Regions from separate parts of the Candidatus Thiodiazotropha sp. CDECU1 genome, predicted to be linked through region 3. Evidence: predicted binding sites of a transcription regulator. Region 3 holds the regulator's gene; each other region holds the start of a gene.
What was found. The regulator sigma-54, encoded in region 3, starts transcription at its own class of promoters, with help from an activator protein. The targets are predictions, from matches to a motif close to TGGCANGNTNCNTGCTT.

Region 1 (5,414 bases), 1.6 Mb from region 3:
AATGCCAGCAGGTAGCCATGCTCGGCCAGCAGGTGTTCAACACCCGACACAAAACCCATAGCCCCATGTTCACCCACATGGGCCGATGATTGTCCACTCAAGACCATGCTAGTTATACCGACTAATCCAACTGCAATCTTTTTCATCTCGTATCCTCTGCATATAACTAAAAACTCACAACTCAAAACTCAAAACTCTTAAGCTACCGGACTTTCACCTTCGCCAACTCCCTCCCCTCCTCACTCATCACATGGGTGGAACAGGCGAGACAGGGATCGAAGCTGTGCAGGGTGCGCAGGATCTCCACCGGCTCTTCCGCCCGCGCCACCTTGGTATTCATCAACGAGGCCTCGAAGGCGCCGATATTGCCCTCGCTGTCCCGGGGAGAGCCGTTCCAGGTAGTGGGGACCACGCACTGGTAGTTGTCGATGCGGGTATCCTTGATGCGGATCCAGTGGCCGAGTGCGCCCCTTGGCGCTTCGCTGATACCCACGCCCTTGGCCTCCTTGGGCCAGGTGGCGGGATCCCAGTTGTCCACGTTGGCGGTGTTCTGATCGCCGGCCTTGATGTTGGCCATCAGCTTGTCCATGAAGTAACGCATCTTGTCGCCGGCCCAGTCGGCCTCCAGGGCACGCGCCGCGGTGCGGCCCAGGGTGGAGAAGAGTGCTGTAAGCGGTACGTCGAGGGTCTTGAGCACGAAGTTGATCTGTTCAGTGATCTCCTCATGGCCCTTGGCATAGCCGACCACGTAGCGGGCCAACGGACCGACCTCCATGGCATGACCACGCCAACGCGGGGCCTTGATCCAGGAGTACTTGGCGTTTTCGTCGATCTGCTCGATGTTGGTCTTGCTCCCCTTGGTATTGGGGCCGAGCTGGAAGTTGTCGTCGGTGACGCCATCCCAGGGATGCAGGCCTTTGACACCGTCCGGATAGTTGTACCAGGAGTGAGGCACGAACTCCTGGATCTCCTCAGGATTGCGCAGGTCGACCTCGTGCACCTCTTTCAGGTTGCCGTTGATAATGGCGCCACTGGGCATCATCAGGTTGCCCGGCGAGTAGTCGTTGGCATGGTCAGGAATGTCACCATAAGCCAGCACACTGGTGCCGGAGAGACCGCCGCCATAGAGCCAACCCTTGTAGAACTGCCCCACCGCCAGGATGTCGGGGATATAGACGTTTTTCACGAACTCCCGCGAGGCCTCGATAATCGAGGAGATCTGGTTGAGGGAGACCATGTTCAGAGCCCCCACCGAACCGACACCATCCACGTTGATCGGACATGGCACTCCACCCACCAACCAGTTGGGGTGGGGATCCTTGCCCCCTAGGATGGTGCGGATCTTCATGATCTCCTTCTGGAAATCGAGGGCCTCCAGATAGTGGGTCACTGCCATCAGATCGGCCTCCGGTGGCAGCAGATAGGCCGGACTGGTCCAGTAGCCGTTTTTAAATGGGCCAAGCTGACCGCTCTCGACGAACTTCTTCAAGCGATTCTGAATATCGCGGAAATAGCCGGGAGACGACTTGGGGTGTTTCGGTGAAACCTTCTGCTGCAGTTCCGAGGTCGCTCTCGGATCCGCCTTCAGGGCATTCACTGGATTAACCCAATCCAGGGCGTGCAGATGATAGAAATGGACCAGGTGGTCGTGAATCTGCAGGGTCAGCTGCATGATATTGCGGATCGAGTTGGCGTTCTCCGGAATCTCGATCTTCAATGCATCCTCCACCGCCCTTACCGACGTCAAGGCGTGGGTACCGGTGCAGACACCACAGATGCGTTGGGTGAAGGCCCAGGCGTCCCGCGGATCGCGACCCTTGAGAATCACCTCGAGGCCGCGCCACATGGTACCGGTGGAGACGGCATTGCGGATAATGTTCTCCTCATCCACATTCACCTCGCAGCGCATATGGCCCTCGATGCGGGTAACCGGATCGACGACGACACGCTGTCCGGAATCATCCAGGTTATAGCCGTTTGGAGTGGTCTTGGTACTCATTGATCCTGGTCTCCTTTCTTCTGTGCATTCTTGATGGCGGTGACAGCGGCATGGGCGGCGGCGCTGGCGCCGACGATCCCGGCGGTGGCCAGGCCAACCTTGTCCGCATTCGCCTCAACCCCGAACTGATGGGTGTCGGTGACGTGCTGATAGAAGCTTCCCTTGTCCCAGAAACCATCCTCTGAACAGCCGATACAGCCATGACCCGCCTGGATCGGGAAGGAGAGCCCGCCATTCCAGCGCACGGTCGAACAGGCGTTGTAGGTGGTCGGTCCCTTGCAACCCATTTTGTAGAGGCAGTAGCCCTTCCTTGCGGAATCGTCATCCCAGGCCTCCACAAACTGGCCCGCATCGAAGTGGGGGCGTCGATAACACTTGTCATGGATGCGTTGGCTGTAGAACATCTTGGGCCGGCCCTGGCGATCCAGCTCGGGAAATTTTTCAAAGGTGAGGATATAGGTCACTACAGCCGTCATGACCTCGGCGATAGGCGGGCAGCCGGGTACCTTGATAATCGGCTTGTTGGCCAGGCCGGGCACCTTATGCACGGGCGTTGCACGGGTCGGATTGGGGCGCGCCGCCTGCACACATCCCCATGAGGCGCAGGATCCCCAGGAGATGATCGCCTTGCAGTGCTCGGCCGTCATCTTCAACTGATCGACAAAGGGTTTGCCACCGATGATGCAGTACATACCATCCTCATCCAGGGGCGGATTACCCTCCACTGCGAGGATGTAGTTACCGCTATACTTTTCGATGGTCTCCTCGATGATCGCTTCCGCTTCGTGACCGGCAGCGGCCATGATGGTGTCGTCGTAATCGAGGGATATCATCGACAACACGACATCCTTCGCCAGCGGATGTGCCGAGCGGATGAATGACTCGGAACAACAGGTACACTCCAGACCATGCAGCCAGAGAACCGGGATACGGGGTTTGTTCTCCATCGCCTCCGCGATCCGTGGCACCAGCGCCGGACCAAGCCCGAGTGCAGAGGCCGTTAGGCTGCAGAATTTCAGGAAACTGCGACGTGTGATTCCCTGACGCCGCATCACGTCATAAAAAGTCTCGGTCATTATCCCGTGCCTCCAGGTCGATAAAAGCCGTTTTAAAAGTCGGCTTGATAGCCGTGCTTAATCTCTGGAGTGCAACACTTATGCCATGTAATTAATTCTATATGTTTCAGGCGCTTGAGTTTCCCACAAAAAAATCAGGGAAAGGATTGGCTGGCTGCTCCCAGTTGCTCTTGAGAGGGCAGATGGAAAGTTACTTACCGGTTTGTGGATGGGTAGCTCAAATCCTATGAGGGTAAAAACAGACCGATTCTAGTCGGCTTCGCAGGCGAAGACTGGACAGTGATGAGCGGCCTCGGCAGCGCTAGATAATATCTCCCCGCTGACCGGATTAGGCCTGAAACTCGTACAACCCTTCAGACCCAGGTCATGGGCCTCTATATAGAGTGACTTGAAAGCTTCATAGGGATAGTCCGAAGGGATGTTGATGGTCTTTGAGATGGCGCTGTCCACATAGGGTTGGATCACCCCCTGCATGCGCAGATGATCCCGGGGTGACAATCCACCACTGGCGACAAAGGCGTCGGGCATGGACTCCCCCGGATGCAGGCCTCGCCAAAGTTGCCAGGCATAGTCGGTCAAATCGTACTCCTGGTATTGACCCGAGACCTGCCTGATCCTACGTCGGTGATTGAATGCAAACACCGGTTCGATGCCACTGCTGACATTGTTCGCCAGCAGGCTGATCGTACCGGCTGGCGCTACGGCGGTCAGGTGACTGTTGCGCATACCATGCCTTGCAATACCCTGCTGTATATCATCGGGTAAGGTACGAATGAATGGGCTCTGCAGATAGGCATCCGCTTGGAAATAGGGGAAGGCACCCTTCTCTTTCGCCAACTCAATGGAGGCCCGATATGCGCTATGGCAGATGCTTGCCATTAGCTTCGCCGCCATATCTCTGGCCACCGCTTCTGCATAATGCAGGCCCAGCATGATCAGGGCGTCTGCCAGACCGGTGATACCCAGACCGATCCTTCTTGTACCCTGGGCCTGTTGCTGTTGGGTTTGCAACGGAAAACCTGACAGGTCGATAACATTATCCAGGAATCGGACCGCCTGTGTGACGGTATGCACCACTGCATCCAGATCAATGCTGGCAGATTCATGAAACGGCGCCTTGATGAAGCGGGTCAGATTCACACAACCCAGATTGCAGGCGCCGTAGGCCGGTAGAGGAACCTCGCCACAGGGATTGGTGGTAGTGATCTGCTCACGGTAGGCAAGATTGTTCATCCGGTTGATCGTATCGATGAACAACACCCCCGGCTCGGCATATTCATAGGTTGCCCGCATGAGGCGCTCCCAAAGCTCACGGGCCTTGACAATGCGCACAACTCTGCAGGGCTCGGCGCAATTTGGGTCGCTCCAGGTACGCTCAATGATGTCACCACTACCCAGGCCATTATCTGCCAGTCCCTGGGTCGGAAATATCAGGGGCCACTCGTCGTCCCCATGCACGGCGGCCACAAATTGATCGCTGATCTGCACCGAGAGATTAAAATGGCGCAACTCTCCAGGTTGTCGCTTGGCCTCGATAAAAGCTTCGATATCGGGGTGGTCGCAGCGCAGGCTCGCCATCATCGCACCCCGTCGCGCCCCACTGGAGATCAACGTGTCACACATGGCATCCCAGATGCGCATAACGGAGACTGGCCCAGATGCGATAGCCCCGACACGCCTTGCCGGTGAGCCCTGTGGAAGCAGATTTGAAAAATCATAACCGACACCACCACCCTGCTGCATGGTCAATGCCCCCTCTTTAAGGGCCTGGAAGATAGCCTCTAGGGAATCCTCCACCTGCCCCATCACAAAGCAATTGAAAAGGGTGACATCATGGGCCACACCGGTGCCCGCCAGGATTCGTCCCCCGGGCAGAAAACTGAAATCTTGCAGGATATTCAAAAAACGTCTGCGCCATGCAGCCTGTTGTTGCAGCTCGATACCGGCAACCCCTTGCACCACTCGCTGCCAAGTATCGTCAATGGTATCGTCGACAGGTCTGCCCTGTTGACGGTAACGATACTTGCTGTCCCAGATGAAACGGGCAATCTCCGAATGAAAAGGAGTTTGAAACATACCTGTCAACCCTCACTGCTATGCCTGTCCGCTGCGGGTCAACGGCACGAATGCCACCCCGAGGATCGTCCTTTCACTGACCTCACCCGAGAGGCTCTTCTCCACCAGGATCAGCTGCTGGTAGTCAAAGGGGTGTCCAATCGGAATCACCAGTCGGCCACCCGGTTTCAGCTGATCGATCAGCGGAGGTGGAATCTCCAATGCGGCGGCAGTGACCATGATGGCGTCGTAGGGGGCGTGTTCAGGCCAGCCATGGAAGCCAT
Region 2 (5,414 bases), 1.5 Mb from region 3:
TCTGATTCCTTGGGCAGGCTATCAATATCTATCAGAGATGGAGGCATCGCTGCGTCAGGCGCAGGAGACCCTACTGCTTAATAGGGCTGATATAGTAGCCAATATGCTTGCCACGAACATCAGCTCATTGGATGTTCCGACTGCTGATGAGACAACTCAAAACCCAACCCTGTATGTCCACCCACTTACCAGCCCCCCAGATATCGATGGCTATGCTGAAGAGTGGCTCAAACTGAAACCTCAATCCCGCCAATTCAAGGCCAATGCAACAGATCCCGATGCAATCACACTCGATTGGCTTGCAGGATTTCACGGGGACTCTATCTATCTATTGATCGAGGTCGAGGATCAGATCCTGGTCTATCCACAATCTGAACGCATCTTGAGTGATGGAGATCATTTAATATTGGCTCTCCCTGGCCCATCCGGTAAAAGCAGAAAATATCGACTCGGCACCCCTGCACCAGGTTGGATAAATGTGGTCGAGCATGAAAGCAATCGTCAACAGACAGCTATTCAGGGGGAGTGGCAAGAGACTGCGCATGGTTACCGGGTAGAACTGCAAATACCCCGCTCACTGACTGCCGGACAACTCTCCCTGGCAGCAGTCGATATCGACATGTTGCAAGCGAAACCGGTAGGAATTGCCTCAACTTCAGGCTGGAACAGTAATCGCACTCTATCTCGACTCGTCATGCCCAATATGCAGGTTGACAGACTTTTATATGGTCTCGATGAGCAAAGACATCGATATACGATTCTAAACAGGCAGCGTCAGGTTATAGGGCGGCACGGGTCGATCCAACCCTTCGTTAAACCGAACCACACCCTGCTAAGTCGTTTCATATCACTATTAACACCTTCACCAGAGGAGGCAGGGAGAGACGCCAGGAATGACATGGGACAATTGGACGGGCCTGAAGTTCGTCGATCACTCTCGGGCAAAGGAGCGATCTATCGATATAGAATAACCGATTCCAAGAGAATGATTATATCAGCAGCTCAGCCGATTAAGATTGAAGATAACATAGTAGGTTCAGTGGTTGTTGAGCAGAGTACACAAGAGATACTACTGTTACAACAAAGTGCCCTTGAACGACTTTTCCTCATAAGTCTGATGCTGTTCATCATTACAGGAGGCACACTACTCCTGTTCGCCTCGTCACTGACCCGTCGCATCACTCAGCTCAGTATTAAATATAACCGGGTGGTCAGCCCTGACGGCAGAATCATCGAAGAGGTGCAGGCGGGGAAGGATAAAGACGAATTGGGAGAACTTGATCGGAGCTTCGGTGCGGTACTGAAACGTTCTATCGAATATACCGGTTATCTTGAGTCCATGGCCTCGAGACTCACGCATGAATTCCGTACACCATTGACAATGGTACAGACCTCATTGGAGAACATCCTGGTAGATAGCGATTCCAAGCAGCAATCAACCTATATCAGAAGAGCACTCGATGGCACAAGAAGACTCAATTTAATTCTCACGCGCATTCGCGAGGCCACTCGGCTTGAACAATCACTACAGAACAGTGAGAAAGAAAATGTCGATGCCGCTGCATTTTGCAAGTCCTTGTGTGACGGTTACGCCATTACCTATCCGCATGTCGATTTCGAATGTCGCCTGGAGGCCAAATCGGTTTGGATCCATATCTCTCCCGACCTCATCAACCAAGCCCTGGACAAACTGATCAGTAATGCTGTCGACTTTCACCAACCGAACACCCCGATAACAATTTCAATGGATGCGAAGCACAGCAAGCTGCTCAAGATCGGGGTCAGGAATCAAGGCCCACAGATACCTGAAAATGATATTCCAATGCTATTTCACAGCATGAAATCGAGAAGGAAAGACGACGACAACCAAATACACCTCGGTATTGGACTCTATTTGGTTCGTCTGATAGCCGAATTCCATCTTGGAGAGGTGCGGATTAGAAATGAATCTAATGGTGTTTGTTTTACCCTTGTCCTTCCGTATACAACCTAGCCTTCACCAGTGACTAGTTACCGGCCGCGGTCTGTAAAACGAGAGATCAGGTGAGAAACTGTCGGATAATCTTACACAAAAAAAACCAACTGATTTCATCAATTATTCTAAACCACTGATATTAAATTGTTACTGAGCTGTGGCATAAATATTGTATGAATTAAATGATTTTTCCACAAAAACATTACAATGGTATTGAACGGATCAGACTCCAGTCTGAACGTATTTAAGGAGCAGTTCGGATGAAACTCAAATGGCTTGCTATTGCATTTCTTGGATCACTATCAGCCCAAACCCACGCAACAGTTATTTTTAGCGATAGCAATACCCACCTAATCAACAGTTCAATTTTTGAAGACGTACGTTTAGAGAATGGTTCCGATCTTCATATCACCCAAGGGGGTGCCATTATCACCCCAGCAACCCAAACTGCAATCTACAGCAGTTCCGGGGGCGCATCGACAATCACGCTAACCGGGAATGCCTCTGTAATTGGAGGTATCGACTATCAGGCATGGAGTAACGAGGAAGATGCTGTCATAGCCAATGACAATACACAGATCCTTGGCCAGGGTGAAAGGGCAAGCGGTCATGGCCAAGGTGCCGTTTCCGGTGCGAGACGGGTAGAGGTTGCTGACAATGCCCGACTCATCGGCGCAGACAACGCTACGAATGGTGGCAATGGCATAGATAACACATCATCCGGCGCACAAATCGCCTCTATACAGGGCGGCGAGGTTATTGGTGGAGAGGGTGGACAATCTGGTGGCAACGGGATCGACGGTTGGATCGAAGTCGTTGGTTTGGATATATCCGGTGGTACCATCCAAGGAGGGAACGGCATCAATCTTGGTGGTCATGGCGTTACAACTTTCGGCACTATTTCCGGCACTATATCAGGCGGCACAATCATTGGAGGAAGCGGCGTAACAGGAGGGGACGCTGTCACTTCTCAACAGGGGCTAAATCTCGATATATCAGGCGGCGGCCTTCTTGGTGGTGACGGGGGCATGTATGGTGGTAATGCAATAACCACTCGCTATAGCCATGACAGCGGCAATACCAATTCGACCATATCAGGGGGTTACTTCGATGCAGGCGCCGGACTGATTGATGATGGATGGTTATTGCATCTCACCGGTTTTGGTCATTTCGATATAACCGGCGGGCTGTTTGGATACAACAACAGCGGCAACGGCTTTGGCATATTTAATAATGCAGTTGTTGATGTCTACGGCTGGGATCTGGAACTCAACAACGACCTTCTGACGGGGTATCTTTTAGATGGCAGTTGGATTGAGACATCTGTAACGCTGGCTTACAACGAATTTGCACCACAGGGTACATTGAATCTCATCAACCGGGAAAACTTCAACGTCCCGGAACCTGGAACCCTGCTGCTCTTAATGATAGGGGTCACCGGAATGGGGCTCATCAAGCGTAACAGGGTTTAAGACTCTTCAAACTCAAACGACAGGAACAGCGCTCTAAGCTTGAATCAGACGGGCGTTGACTGCAGGTCCCACATAAGCGCGCTGCCGAAGGGATTCGCACTCATTCACGCTCTTCGATCCATGCTGCCTGAATGGCTTCAAGTATCTTTTCACCCGAATGGTGAGGATCGTCATCAAAATCATCCAGGGCGATAACCCAGTCGCGTAGATCGACGAAATTCAGATAGCTCGGATCAATATCAGGGTGCTTCTCATCCAGCTCTATGGCGATATCCAGACTATCGGTCCACTTCAAACCCATGACTCCCTCCTCTGCTCAATGATTTTCCGCCACCATATTGATGGTGTATTTGGGTATCTCGATCACCATATCTTCATCACCGACCACCGCCTGACAACTGAGACGGGATTCCGGTTCGAGTCCCCAGGCCTTATCCAGCATATCTTCCTCCGTCTCTTCCGCCTCATCCAGGGAATCGAATCCCTCGCGAATGATCACATGGCAAGTGGTACAGGCGCAGGACTTCTCACAGGCATGCTCTATCTCGATGCCGTTCTGCAGTGCTGCATCGCAAATGGTGGTACCCGGTTCCGCGTCTATGACCATGCCTTCCGGGCAGATCTCTTCATGGGGTAAAAATATAATACGCGTCATACTACCACCTATTCGAATTCATCGACCTTGTGCCCTGACATGGCCTGTTGAATACTCTGATTCATGCGTCGTTCTACATAAAATCCACAGGCACTTTCGAGCTGCTCCATGGCCTCTTTGATAACCTTTTGTTGATCCGCTCGTGCCACCGATTTCAATGCCCCAAGTGCCTGTTCCACCTGTTGGCGTTCATCAGAGTTGAGTAGCCGGTCGCCATCCTCGGCCAAGGCCGCCTCCAATGCCTCAATCGTCCTATCCGCCTCAACCTGCTGCTCACGAAGACTTCGCAGCTGCTTATCTTCACCAGCATGTTCGATCGAGTCACGCAGCATGGTTTCGATCTCACTGTCGGTCAATCCGTATGATGGCTTGACCTCTATACTGGCCTGCACTGCACTGCTCTGTTCCACTGCGCTGACGTTCAACAGGCCATCCGCATCGACAGCAAATGTAACACGAATCCGTGCCGCGCCAGCCACCATTGGCGGTATACCGCGCAATTCAAAGCGAGCCAGTGAACGGCAATCGGTGACCAACTCCCGCTCCCCCTGCACAACATGGATCGCCATCGCGGTCTGGCCATCCTTGAAGGTGGTGAACTCCTGGGCCCTTGCCACCGGTATGGTGGTATTTCGGCCGATCAACTTCTCAGTCAAACCACCCATGGTCTCTATACCGAGAGAGAGCGGGATGACATCCAGCAGCAGCATCTCATCATCCGGCTTGTTGCCGGCCAGAATATCGGCCTGAATCGCGGCACCAACAGCGACCACCCGGTCGGGATCGATCTCCACCAGGGGTTGAGTAGCGAATAGCTCACCTACACTTTCACGCACCCTGGGCACCCGGGTCGATCCACCTACCATCACCACCTCTTGCACCTCAGCCGCGTCAATCCCAGCATCCCGCATCGCCCTGCGACAAGCCATCAGGGTCTTTTTGATCAGTGGATCGATCAGTTCATTGAACTTCGATCTATGAAGTTTTCCCTGCCAATGCTCGCCACTGTCCAGTTCAACAGTTACCTGGGCCTCTTCGGCATCAGTGAGCACCTCCTTGGCTGTGCAGCCGGCCAACATCAGGCGCTTCATCTGGGCATGATCGGCATCATGATCAATCCCCGCCTGCTGCATGATCCACTCGGCAATAACCCGATCGAAATCGTCGCCGCCAAGTGCTGAATCACCACCGGTTGCCATAACTTCGAAGACGCCCTTGTTCAATCTCAGGATGGAGATATCAAAGGTACCACCACCCAGGTCATAGATGGCATGAACACCTTCCGCACCTTTGTCCAGGCCATAGGCCACTG
Region 3 (5,414 bases):
ATATCTTCCAGCGTATGCAGGGCTATTGTCTTGCCCGATCCCGACATTCCGCTGACGATTTGCAATTTGAACCAATCAGACATGTCGGCTGCTTTATTCATCCTGATCGATATAGATCTGTTGTCGTTCAATGAAATCCTGAGTGGCATTATAGCCATCGAGCATCAGCATATGCTGGCGCACAGCGGTTTCAACCAGGATAGCCAGGTTACGACCGGCGGCAACCGGCAGGCTTGTCATCGGGATTTCAACCCCGAGCAAGGTTCTTGTTGAATGACAGCCTTCGAGACGATCCATATCATGTAGTTTCTTGTCATCGAAATGCAGCAGATCAATGATCAAGTGCAACTCTTTATTGGGTTTGATGGCGCTGTTACCGAACATGGCGCGGATATTGATCATGCCCAGTCCACGCACTTCCAGAAAATCCTGTAAAACCTTCGGACAACGACCGATGAGTGTTTTACTGGCTGATTTATAGAGCTCCGTTGCGTCATCCGCAATTAGACAATGTCCGCGGGAAATGAGCGCCAGTGCGAGTTCGCTTTTACCGATCGCCGGATCACCGCTGAACAGCACTCCCCTGCCCAGGACCTCCATATAGACCCCATGTACCAGCAGCTTTTCACCCACCGGCTGGCTGAAGCGTTCCACCAGGCGTTTTATCACCTGATTATCGGATTGCGGGGTATAGAAAAGTGCGACATTCCTATCCATGGCCTGTCCCTCACACTCTTGAAGTGGTTTTAAACCATCGGTAAATATAAGCGCGGCCGGTGAGGCCTTGAATAGAACCTGTAGGTATTCATGATAGGCATCCTTTTCCTCACTCAGCAGATGTTTCCTTTCCGGTGGCCCGATGACCTGGATCTGATTGGGCCTGATCAAGTTGAGGGGGCCAGCGGGCTGCCTTCCATGCTGCAGCTCGATATCCACCACAATCTCCGCGTCTCCCCCCTCACCATTCCAGGTCAGCGAAAGTTCGCTGGCCAACTCATCATAGAGATCCCGAATGGTATAGATTGGCTTCATTAAGCAGAGATTATAGCTTCCCGTTGCTGGATCAGTTCATAAAGATCATGTGCGCTTGCCGCCTGCCTCAGGGCAGTGCAGAACTCCTCATCATCGAACATCTGCGCCAACTTGGCCAAAAGCTGCAGATGTTCGTCGGTTGCCTCCTCCGGAACCAACATTGCAAAGGCAAGATCAACCGGCTGATTATCGATTGCGTCGAAATCGATTCCCTCGGGGAGCTGGATAAACGCTGCAAGCGCTCCAGTGATTTGCGGCATGCGGGCGTGGGGCAGGGCGATACCCTTGCCCAGACCGGTGCTACCCAGCCTTTCACGCTCGAGGAGCGCATCAAATACCAGATCTTGATTGAGATCGGGAACAGCCTCGGCCAAGCGCTGACCGAGCTGTTCCAATACGCGCTTCTTGCTGGCAGCCTCCACTTTGCAACCGATCCGTTCTTCCACAAGATAGCCGTTTGGAAACATGGAGACCTCGCCAGTTCAATCAGCCCGTATTACTCAGACGCATACTTAACGCCGCTACCGGCGCGATGACTTTTCATTTTCTCCTTGTGTTTCAACACCTGCCTATCGAGTCTATCCGTGAGCAGATCGATGGCTGCATACATATCTTCCTGTACAGAGTCCGCATAAACACTCGCACCGTTCACTTGCATTGTAGCTTCTGCCTTCTGCCTCATTTTCTCCACGCTCAAGATAACGTGGACATTGATCACATTATCAAAATGGCGCTCAAGACGTTCAAACTTATTGTCTACATAGCTTTTCAAGGCATCGGTTACATCCACATGATGACCGGTCACGCTAATTTGCATAATTTTCTCCTATCTTAGATGAGGTTACCCATCACCCTGCCTGATGTCACTAATTGAGGACCAATCGTACTTTCAGTATATGCTGTGCAGCAATCCGCATAAGCCTCGTGCCTGGCTGCATCCGCAAAGGGATCGCTGTTAACAACCTGCGATTCGTCGCTCAAATAACTCCTATATCAGACGCTTACGTTCGTTCGATGGAGGAATACCCATCGACTCTCGGTACTTTGCCACTGTCCGACGGGCGACTTCGATACCCTGATCAGACAAAAGAGCGGCAATCTTGTTGTCACTGAGAGGCTTGTTGGGAATCTCAGCGGCTATCATTTTCTTTATCAGCGCGCGAATCGCTGTAGACGAGCACTCACCTCCCGCACTGGTGCTGACATGGCTGGAAAAGAAATACTTGAACTCCAGTGTCCCCCTGGGTGTATGCATGTATTTCTGGGTTGTCACACGGGATATGGTCGATTCGTGCATTTCCAACGCCTCAGCGATATCCCTCAAAACCAGAGGCTTCATCGCCTCTTCTCCATGTTCGAAAAACCCCCTTTGATACTCTACGATTTTACTCGCTACGCGTAAAATAGTCTCGTTTCTACTCATCAAACTCTTAATGAACCAACGAGCTTCCTGTAAATGGTTCTTCAGAAAGGTGTTGTCTTCGCTCTGATCCGCGCGCCTGATCAAATTGGCATAACCTGTGTTCACCCGCAATTTTGGCGTCACCTCGCCATTCAGCTCGACTATCCAGCGACCGTTTTGCTTGCTCACGAACACATCGGGTATGACATAATCCGGCTCGCTGCTGGCAATCAGTGAACCCGGGTGGGGATTAAGTGTACGAATCAGCTGCATCACCGCCACAAGCTCATCCTGATTGATCTTCATCCTGCGTATGATCTGATTTTGATCCTGCGCGGTCAAAAGATTGAAATAGTCCCTGCAAAGCTTGATTGCCAACTGCCGATAGGCGGTCGATTCGGGTAGTTGATTCAACTGGATGAGGAGACAGTCCTGAGGGCCCTGGGCCCCCACGCCAGGCGGGTCGAACGCCTGGATCCGGTGCAACACCGCATTGATATCCTCAATGGTGGCCTCTTCATCGTTGAGCGACTCCAGCACCTCCTCCGGATCACCGGTGTAATAGCCATCCTCATTGATGCCGTCGATGATGTTTGTGGCGATTGCGATATCCTGGGGTGAGAAAGGCGTCAGGTTCATCTGCCATACCAGATGGTCATGCAGGGTTGTGGCACTACTATTGTGCATCAAATAGTCGTGATCGTTCGTCTCGCCACCACCGCTTGAAGTGGGCTGATAACTGTCGTAGACATCGCTCCATTCGCTATCGACCGGCAGTTCCTCCGTCGCTTGGGGCGCATCAGTCTTAATTTCACGTTCGTTGTTGATGTCGTTGCTGTTCGCATCAACCGCCGCAGATTGCTCCGACACCCCGCTGTCAGCGGCCTCCCCCTCCTTGGTGGTGTTCTGTTGACCAAACTCCTCTTCCACTTCGAGCATGGGGTTGGTCTCCATCACCTCCTGAACCTCCTGACTCAGGTCGAGCGCGGAGAGTTGCAGCAGGCGTATTGCCTGCTGCAATTGAGGTGTCATGGTTAGATGTTGACCGAGCCGGAGCTGTAGGGCCTGCTTCATCGCAGATGTTATCTTTGGACCTGGTATGTTATTTGTATGTCTTTAATTTCATTCTAGCTAAAAAACGCCGCAGAGGAAAAATATATTTCTTGGCTGAATCCCACTGCATTACCTTGCCCAATGCCCGAACCATTCAAGGATTAATCCTGTAATTCATTTAAAATCAACAGGATAACCAAGCCCCCTCAGTCTGCTACATGGAAAAATCCTCACCGAGATAGACACTTCGAACCTCCTCGTTCTGAAGTATCTCTCCCGTGGAGCCCTCAGCCAACACGCGACCGCTGTTGATGATATAGGCCCGATCACAGATATCCAGGGTCTCTCTGACATTATGATCCGTAATCAGGACGCCTATTTGCAGGGCCTTCAGGTGCTGAATGATCTTCTTGATATCGATGACCGCAATGGGATCGACACCGGCAAAGGGTTCATCCAATAATATAAAGCGCGGCCGAATGGAGAGGGCCCTGGCAATCTCCAGACGCCTGCGCTCACCCCCGGAGAGGCTCATTGCCAGGCTTTCCCTCAAGTGCCCGATACCTAACTCCAGTAACAGCTCGTCACACAGCTCACGGCGTCTGGCGGCATCCAGCTGCTCCTGGGTCTCCAGGATCGCAAGAATATTCTGCTCCACACTCAGGCGGCGAAAAACCGATGGCTCCTGAGCCAGATAGCCGATACCGCTGCGTGCCCGTTTATGCATCACCTGATCGGTCAATACCTCTCCATCCAGGAGTATCTCCCCACTATCCGCCTGGATCAGGCCAACGATCATATAGAAACTGGTGGTCTTTCCCGCGCCATTCGGCCCCAACAACCCAACCACCTCACCACTGTTCACGCTGAGTGAGACACCATCCACCACATTACGCTTTCCATACTGCTTCTGCAGCGCCTTGGCCTGTAGCTGGCTCATGGTTTTGACTGCTGTTCAGGTTCAATGACGACCTGTACTCGCTGCTTGCCTTGTGCGCTGGTACCCGCCCTTACCAGTGCCTTGCCGCGATTGTAGATTATCCGGTCGCTTCGAAAATGGTTGTTTCCCTGCTCAAGCAGCGCATCATCGATCAACAGTAACTCATCGTGCTCCAGGCTGATCTCCACCCGTCGGGCTTCGCCGCGCGCCTCTTCTCCCCCCTGCTCTATCAATTGGCGAAAGCGAACAGGATTCCCTTCACCGATAACCTTCTCGGTTTTACCCTGGCGGCGATGCACCCAGAGTCGCTCGGCCCAAATTTTCAGACTGCCCTGGGTAACTTCGACACTACCCTCATAGAGCACCACCCCAGACGCTTCATCGATGGAAAGGCTGTCCGCCTCCAGTTGCATGGGTTGATCCTTGTCACTCTCCAGCGCAAGCCCCGGTTGCGCTATGCATAGCAGCAAAATCAGATAGACCATGCCGGCTTTTGCTCTATTGAATCTCATAATAGCCTCGCACCTCATGTAGCAGCTTGAGTCGCATCGGTCCTTTCAACCAGGCCTGCATACCCGTTGCCGTCATCCATTGATTCTCGCTTTCAATACGTACCGGCGCTTCGGTGGTGGCAAAGGATTCATCAATGTGCAGGGTCAAATCCTGGGTGATGATATGGAGTGGTGCCAAATCCGCACTGCTTGGTCTGTCGATTACCACCCGACCGGGTAGATGCAGGGTCGATTCACTGCGTTTGATCAGGCCATCCTGAGCCTGCATCTGCAAGGGTGGAGCCTGTTGATCGAAATGCCAGAGAGTCGGTTGTTTCAGTTTGGTAATCCCGGTTTGTTCAAAATGTTCCATCCCTCGTGACTGCAAACGCTGTTTCAGCACACCCTGGTCATCATAGGTCTGTACCACCAGTCCGTCGGCATACGAATCGGGATAGATTTTAACCCTGGGCTGTCTGACCTCTTCCGGCTGTGT
Region 4 (5,414 bases), 2.0 Mb from region 3:
CACGGCGGGTACCCGGGCAACCATCTCCTCACAAAGAAACTCGCCATCCATTACCGGCACCCGCCAGTAACGGGTACCGGCGATCTGCTTGGATATCTGATAACCGTCGCCAAAAAAGCGCAGGTTCTTACCCAGGGGAATCTGTTTTTCGCCCTCGATGCCGGCGAACAGGGCCGTGGTGGGGCAGGTCAACACACATTGACCCACCCGGGTCTCCAACTGCTTCGCCAGGGCCTTGCCTGACATGCCGAACAGCAACACACTCACCCCTGGGCGGCCATCGGGGGTTGCGTCCGGGGCTATCTCCGCTTCGATACCCGCCTCCACGCCACAACCGATTACAGAAGTGGCAAATCCAGTCATGGTTTCACCCGCGATGCGCGCCCAGTGGAGATTGATGGCCGTGATGATGACCCGGGTGGCGCTCATGCCGAAGGCCTCGGCAAAGGTCTCCTCGATCTCTGTGCCATTGATGATCATGGGCGTCCCCCCGTACAGGGGTGGATATTGATCTGGCTGCCGATCCCCTCGGCCATCTCATCGTCGGATATGACGAAGTTCGACAGACGAATGCTGTGGTAGCGTTCAAACCTGCGTCCAATCAGCTTTTCGATGCCCCGGTCGAACTCGGGCCTTACCACCTGGGTGGTACCTTTGACGGGTTGGGTGATCCGCCCCTCCTCGACCACGACCTGACCCTGTTTGAAAACCAGCATCGGTCGCTCGAACATCTGCTCCTGATCATCATGGGGATGATACACGGTGATATCCGCCAGGGTGCCTGGCGCCAGGTGGCCGCGATCACTCAAGCCCAGGATCCTGGCCGGTGCGGCCCGGGTCATGATGGCGATCTCGTAGAGGGAATACTCCCGCTCCAGGCTGCCCAGGTGGCTGGCGGCCGCGGCTTCGGGATTGATCTGCGCCAGCAGGTCGTTGCGGAAGCTGCGATCCATCAATAACCGGATCAGATGCGGGTAACTGGTGAAGGGGGCGCCGTTGGGGTGGTCGGTGGTGAGAAAGATCCGCCAGGGATCATCCACCATCAGAAAAAGTTCAAGGCCGATCGCCCACTGCAGGGCATTGACGAAGTTCTTGTCACGATAACGAAAGGGCACCACACCGCAACCGGCGTCGCATTCGATGTCCATGCAGGTCCATTTGTTTGGATGAGCGTGGCTATGGTTTGCATGTTGGGCCATGGTGTCGCCGGAAACGGTTACCGTCTGCCCGAACATGATCTGGCCAACATCGATGGATATATTGGACTGATTGTTGACGGCCTCGGCGATCTCCGCCGCGGATGAGGAGAACTTCTTGTCTCCCTCTGCGCCATAGCTGTGGAACTGGATATGGGTCAGGTGGATCGGCAGGCCCTCGGCAGCCTGCATGGTGGCGAGGGTGGAGAGATAGTTACCGGGTACACCCAGATTGCTGGCATGCACGTGCAGGGGATGGGGTACTCCAAGTTCATTCAGGGCACGAGTCAGGGTGCGCACGATATCGCGCGGAGTGATCCGGTAGTGGGGATGGGCGTCGTCCACATCCAGGGCCCGCTGGTTGAACTTGAAGGCATTGATTCCACCGGGATTGACCACCTTAATACCGATGCACTGAGCGGCATGCAGGGTCCAGGCCACATAGTCATTGATGGTCTCTTGTTCGGCCCCTTCCGCCATCAGATGCAACAACAGATCATCATTGCCGAGCATGGCATAACCGCCGGTGTCGAGCATTGGTGTATCGGCCATCTCCATGTGGGCCTGACGGGCATTGGCCGGGAGTACCGCGGGTTCGAAACAGCTGGTATAACCCATCTCCGCGTAGCGGTAACCCGCCGCCAGCGTGGATGGAATGGCATGACCACCGCCGGAGCGGGTCAGGTCGGTCTTTAATCTGGCGCTGCCCCGTTGATCCTCTGGCAGCATGGTACGTGCGATATTGACCTTGCCGCCACCGATGTGGGTATGCAGGTCGATGGCGCCGGCCATGACGATCTTGCCATCCAGGGAGTAGGTTCGATGCACGGTTTCACTAGTGTCCGGGGCAGCAACGATCTCACCATCTTCGATGTAGATATCCCGGATCTCCCCATTAATGCCATTGGCGGGATCGTAGACCTTGCCTCCTTCAAGTTTGATCAGCATCAGGCAGCCCCCTCAGTCTCGCTGGCGGAGGGTAGCAACCGTTCCTTGAGCCGGTCAGCGATTAGGTTGACCGGGGGCAGACCGATCTCTCTCAGCTTTCCCAGGGGCAGTGAACAGACCCCGTCACTGCGATACCAATGTCCCTGGTGGTCGATACCCGGCACACCTACTGGGATGAAGATCGCGGGTTGTTTTTCGAATACCATGCCTGCATGACCAAGCACCACGGTCGCTGTCTCGGATGGCGGTGGAACAGCCTCGGGGGACAGGGAGGAGACCCACAGCAACAGGTCGCTCTCGCCCCGCTCTAACAGACCCTGCCAGCGGTTGAGCAGGGGATCGTGCTCCGGGTAACCGCGCTGCAGTCGGGTACGCAGGGGATATCCGAGCTGCCAGGTGCAGACCTGATTGCTAGTGATATCCGCCTGGGTGCCTGCCAGAGGCAGGGCGGCACTACGTGTCTTGAGATTGAGTTCTTTTACCAAATCCACCAATCCCTGAACGGTCAGTTCTGCATGGGGGATATCGAGCTCTGCCGCACTCCAGCAGATGGCACTGTAGTTTGCCTGCTGCAAATCCTTGCCAAGCTGTCTCAATGCATCGGACAGATCATGGCCAAGCCGATCCGGATTTACCGCTCTGCCGGCGATAAGACCTCGCAACAGTCCGATAACGTCCGACAATGACTCGATCTCTGTTGTTATAAGCGTCGGATTCAACTGCGCCAACTCATCTGGCAGACTCTCTTGCTTCCAGGGACCGAGCAACACAACTCTTCGCTGATCGGTTTCAGTAAAGAGGCTCTCATCAGGATGCAGCACCCGTTCGACAAGTCGTGGAAAGCGATCGATGCATTGACTTCCCACCAACAGAATCAAATCCGCCCGGTTGCGCACCTCGGTGAAGGTGGTGGTGAACCAACCACTGTCCTGAACTATACGCACATTTCGAAACATGGCATCGCCGTTGAGGTGGTCCAGGGTGGCGCCACAGCGGTCCGCCAGTCCAAGCATGCTGCGCATGCCGTTGACGTCGGTGGCCAATCCCGCAAAGAGTGGCGAGCGAGCATGCCGTAGCAACTCCACGGCATATCCCAACGCCTTATCCAAAGAGGCCGGCTTGCCCTCGATCATAGGATTCGAGTCGGTATATTTAAAGGCGCTGTTGTAAAAGTTACGCGCCAGTTCACAGCCGTTTTGCAGTGACTTTAGCTGTCCATTACTCAGCTCGATTTTCAGATCATCGCAACTTAATCCACAACCGGGACAGGTTACCTCGCTCGTTGTCTGTTCGATTTCTTTGTTCCACATGCTATGTTGATGGCCCTGCAATGAGTACTGCTTGAATGTATTGATTCACGAGTTAGTGCAGAAAGCGTGCCACTCTAAAATAAAGTCAGATGAGGATCTGTCCTTGAAAGTGACCTGTAAGGATAATCACATCTTTGTGCTGGCTATGCCAGCGCTAAGGCAGTTTAATAGAAAGGCACAATTTTAGAGTCTAAATCTCGGGTAGCTGAAATCACGACAGTTACCTGTCGCATAGGGATAGTGCAACCGGCTGACTATTATTAACTGCTCAGTCAGCGCTGCTTCCGGTTATCCATTGAATCCCATGTGAGAAGTTGCTAATAGATGCCCAAAGCATCATGCACGAATTAGACTCTTTGGCTCCAATCGATGTCCTGTATCAACTGTTAACTGCTGGGGCAGGGCAGGTGACACAGTGGTTCAAGTCAGGCGCATATATAGTTGATGCTTGAACCGGCTAAAGGGAGCGGGGCAGGTACAAATGAGGCGGCTACGCCGTCAGGATATTCCTTGTCAGTGACAAAGTTGTCTGTTTTCAAGGCTTGATTGTCTACTGATCAAAGCCTAAAGCGCTAACCTTCGATCTTTACACGACAGTGAAACAGGTCTGTAGCGGCCATGACAGGGATGGCAGGCATGTAAATTGCAGTAGAATGATAATGCGAAAACACATAGACAACCAGATGACACACTCATCGAAGTCAAGTAGTGCTGGATTCAGCGTAGAGGTCAATGCGCCTGCACGGCTGCATCTGGGCTTCCTCGACCTTCATGGAGGCTTAGGCAGGCGCTTCGGTAGCATAGGACTGACCATAGACACGCTTGCGACCCGACTGCGTGCTGAGAGATGCGACGCCATTACAGCAACAGGCCCTGGCGCAGAGCGGGCGCTGAAATATGCCAGGTCGTACATAACGGCGCAAGGCATACAGGGTGGCGTCGATATCAGTCTGCAACAAGCGATACCCGATCATGTGGGATTGGGCTCGGGTACGCAAATGGCATTGGCGGTGGGTACAGCTATTGAACGCCTCTATGGAGGCGACAAGAACAGTGCCGCCATTGCGAGAACGCTGAATCGAGGCAATCGTTCCGGTATTGGCATCGGTGCCTTTGATGAGGGCGGTTTCATTCTCGACTGTGGTCGCAGTGGAGAGGAGGAGGTGCCGCCGGTTGCAGTCAGGCTACCCTTTCCCGAGAAGTGGCGCATGCTGCTGTTGCTAGATAGACGCGGACAGGGTTTGCACGGCAAAGATGAGGTGGCCGCATTTTCCGAGTTACCCGAGTTCCCGGAACAGGCCGCTGCCCATCTCTGCCGGTTGGTTCTGATGCGGGTATTGCCAGGGGTTCTTGAAGGCCGGTTATCGCCAGTCACGGCGGCCATCGGCGAGATTCAACAGGTAGTGGGAGATCATTTCGCACCGGCCCAGGGTGGGCGCTATACAAGCCCGGTGATCTCTGCCGCCCTGGAGTGGGCAACCAAGAAGGGGCATCTCGGTGTTGGTCAGAGCTCCTGGGGACCAACCGGTTTTATACTGCTGGAAGACGTTGACCAGGCGCAGCAGCTTGAACGTGCCCTAAAAAAACATTTCGGCAAATTCTCCTCATTCCATTCTCAGCTGGTGTCAGCTCGTAACCAGGGCGCAGCGGTGAGTTTGTTACAACAACCAACAATATTAAGACAAGAAAAGCGAGTTTAGTTGATGGAAAAACCCTTTTTATTACACATGTTGACTGCAACCAAGAATCCCAGTCCCTTTGATGTAAACATGGCTTACGATGCAGGCTGGACCGCCTGCACACCCTATAACGATGTCACCCTGGATGAGGTGCGCGACCTGGTCCAGGACGCGATCTTCTCCCGTGGTCCAAAGGGGGTCAAACGCACCGGCATATTCGTCGGCGGACGGGATACTCATCTGGCAATGGAGATGATGCAGGCGGCAAAGAAATCCATGGT

Region 1: R2K28_RS05860 (hydrogenase small subunit) is a predicted target of sigma-54. The motif match lies at 3,145-3,161, and genes of this name have one in related genera.
Region 2: R2K28_RS05455 (PEP-CTERM sorting domain-containing protein) is a predicted target of sigma-54. The motif match lies at 2,134-2,150, and genes of this name have one in related genera.
Region 4: R2K28_RS09585 (formylmethanofuran dehydrogenase subunit B) is a predicted target of sigma-54. The motif match lies at 3,510-3,526, and genes of this name have one in related genera.

What each region holds. Positions count from the first base shown of each region.
Region 1 covers NZ_OY734020.1:1,276,501-1,281,914, reverse strand. Annotated here, with positions in the region: gene R2K28_RS05870 (hypothetical protein) at 1-146, opposite strand, end outside; gene R2K28_RS05865 (nickel-dependent hydrogenase large subunit) at 203-1,999, opposite strand; gene R2K28_RS05860 (hydrogenase small subunit) at 1,996-3,075, opposite strand; gene R2K28_RS05855 (adenosylcobalamin-dependent ribonucleoside-diphosphate reductase) at 3,325-5,151, opposite strand; gene R2K28_RS05850 (protein-L-isoaspartate(D-aspartate) O-methyltransferase) at 5,170-5,414, opposite strand, start outside.
Region 2 covers NZ_OY734020.1:1,179,551-1,184,964, reverse strand. Annotated here, with positions in the region: gene R2K28_RS05460 (ATP-binding protein) at 1-1,993, shown strand, start outside; gene R2K28_RS05455 (PEP-CTERM sorting domain-containing protein) at 2,236-3,447, shown strand; gene iscX (Fe-S cluster assembly protein IscX) at 3,548-3,742, opposite strand; gene fdx (ISC system 2Fe-2S type ferredoxin) at 3,764-4,102, opposite strand; gene hscA (Fe-S protein assembly chaperone HscA) at 4,111-5,414, opposite strand, start outside.
Region 3 covers NZ_OY734020.1:4,118,944-4,124,357, forward strand. Annotated here, with positions in the region: gene rapZ (RNase adapter RapZ) at 1-83, opposite strand, end outside; gene hprK (HPr(Ser) kinase/phosphatase) at 94-1,032, opposite strand; gene ptsN (PTS IIA-like nitrogen regulatory protein PtsN) at 1,032-1,499, opposite strand; gene hpf (ribosome hibernation-promoting factor, HPF/YfiA family) at 1,529-1,849, opposite strand; gene R2K28_RS18845 (RNA polymerase factor sigma-54) at 2,021-3,508, opposite strand; gene lptB (LPS export ABC transporter ATP-binding protein) at 3,702-4,427, opposite strand; gene lptA (lipopolysaccharide transport periplasmic protein LptA) at 4,424-4,939, opposite strand; gene lptC (LPS export ABC transporter periplasmic protein LptC) at 4,926-5,414, opposite strand, start outside.
Region 4 covers NZ_OY734020.1:2,114,042-2,119,455, forward strand. Annotated here, with positions in the region: gene fhcD (formylmethanofuran--tetrahydromethanopterin N-formyltransferase) at 1-480, opposite strand, end outside; gene R2K28_RS09580 (formylmethanofuran dehydrogenase subunit A) at 477-2,144, opposite strand; gene R2K28_RS09585 (formylmethanofuran dehydrogenase subunit B) at 2,144-3,454, opposite strand; gene R2K28_RS09590 (beta-ribofuranosylaminobenzene 5'-phosphate synthase family protein) at 4,114-5,154, shown strand; gene R2K28_RS09595 (NAD(P)-dependent methylenetetrahydromethanopterin dehydrogenase) at 5,224-5,414, shown strand, end outside.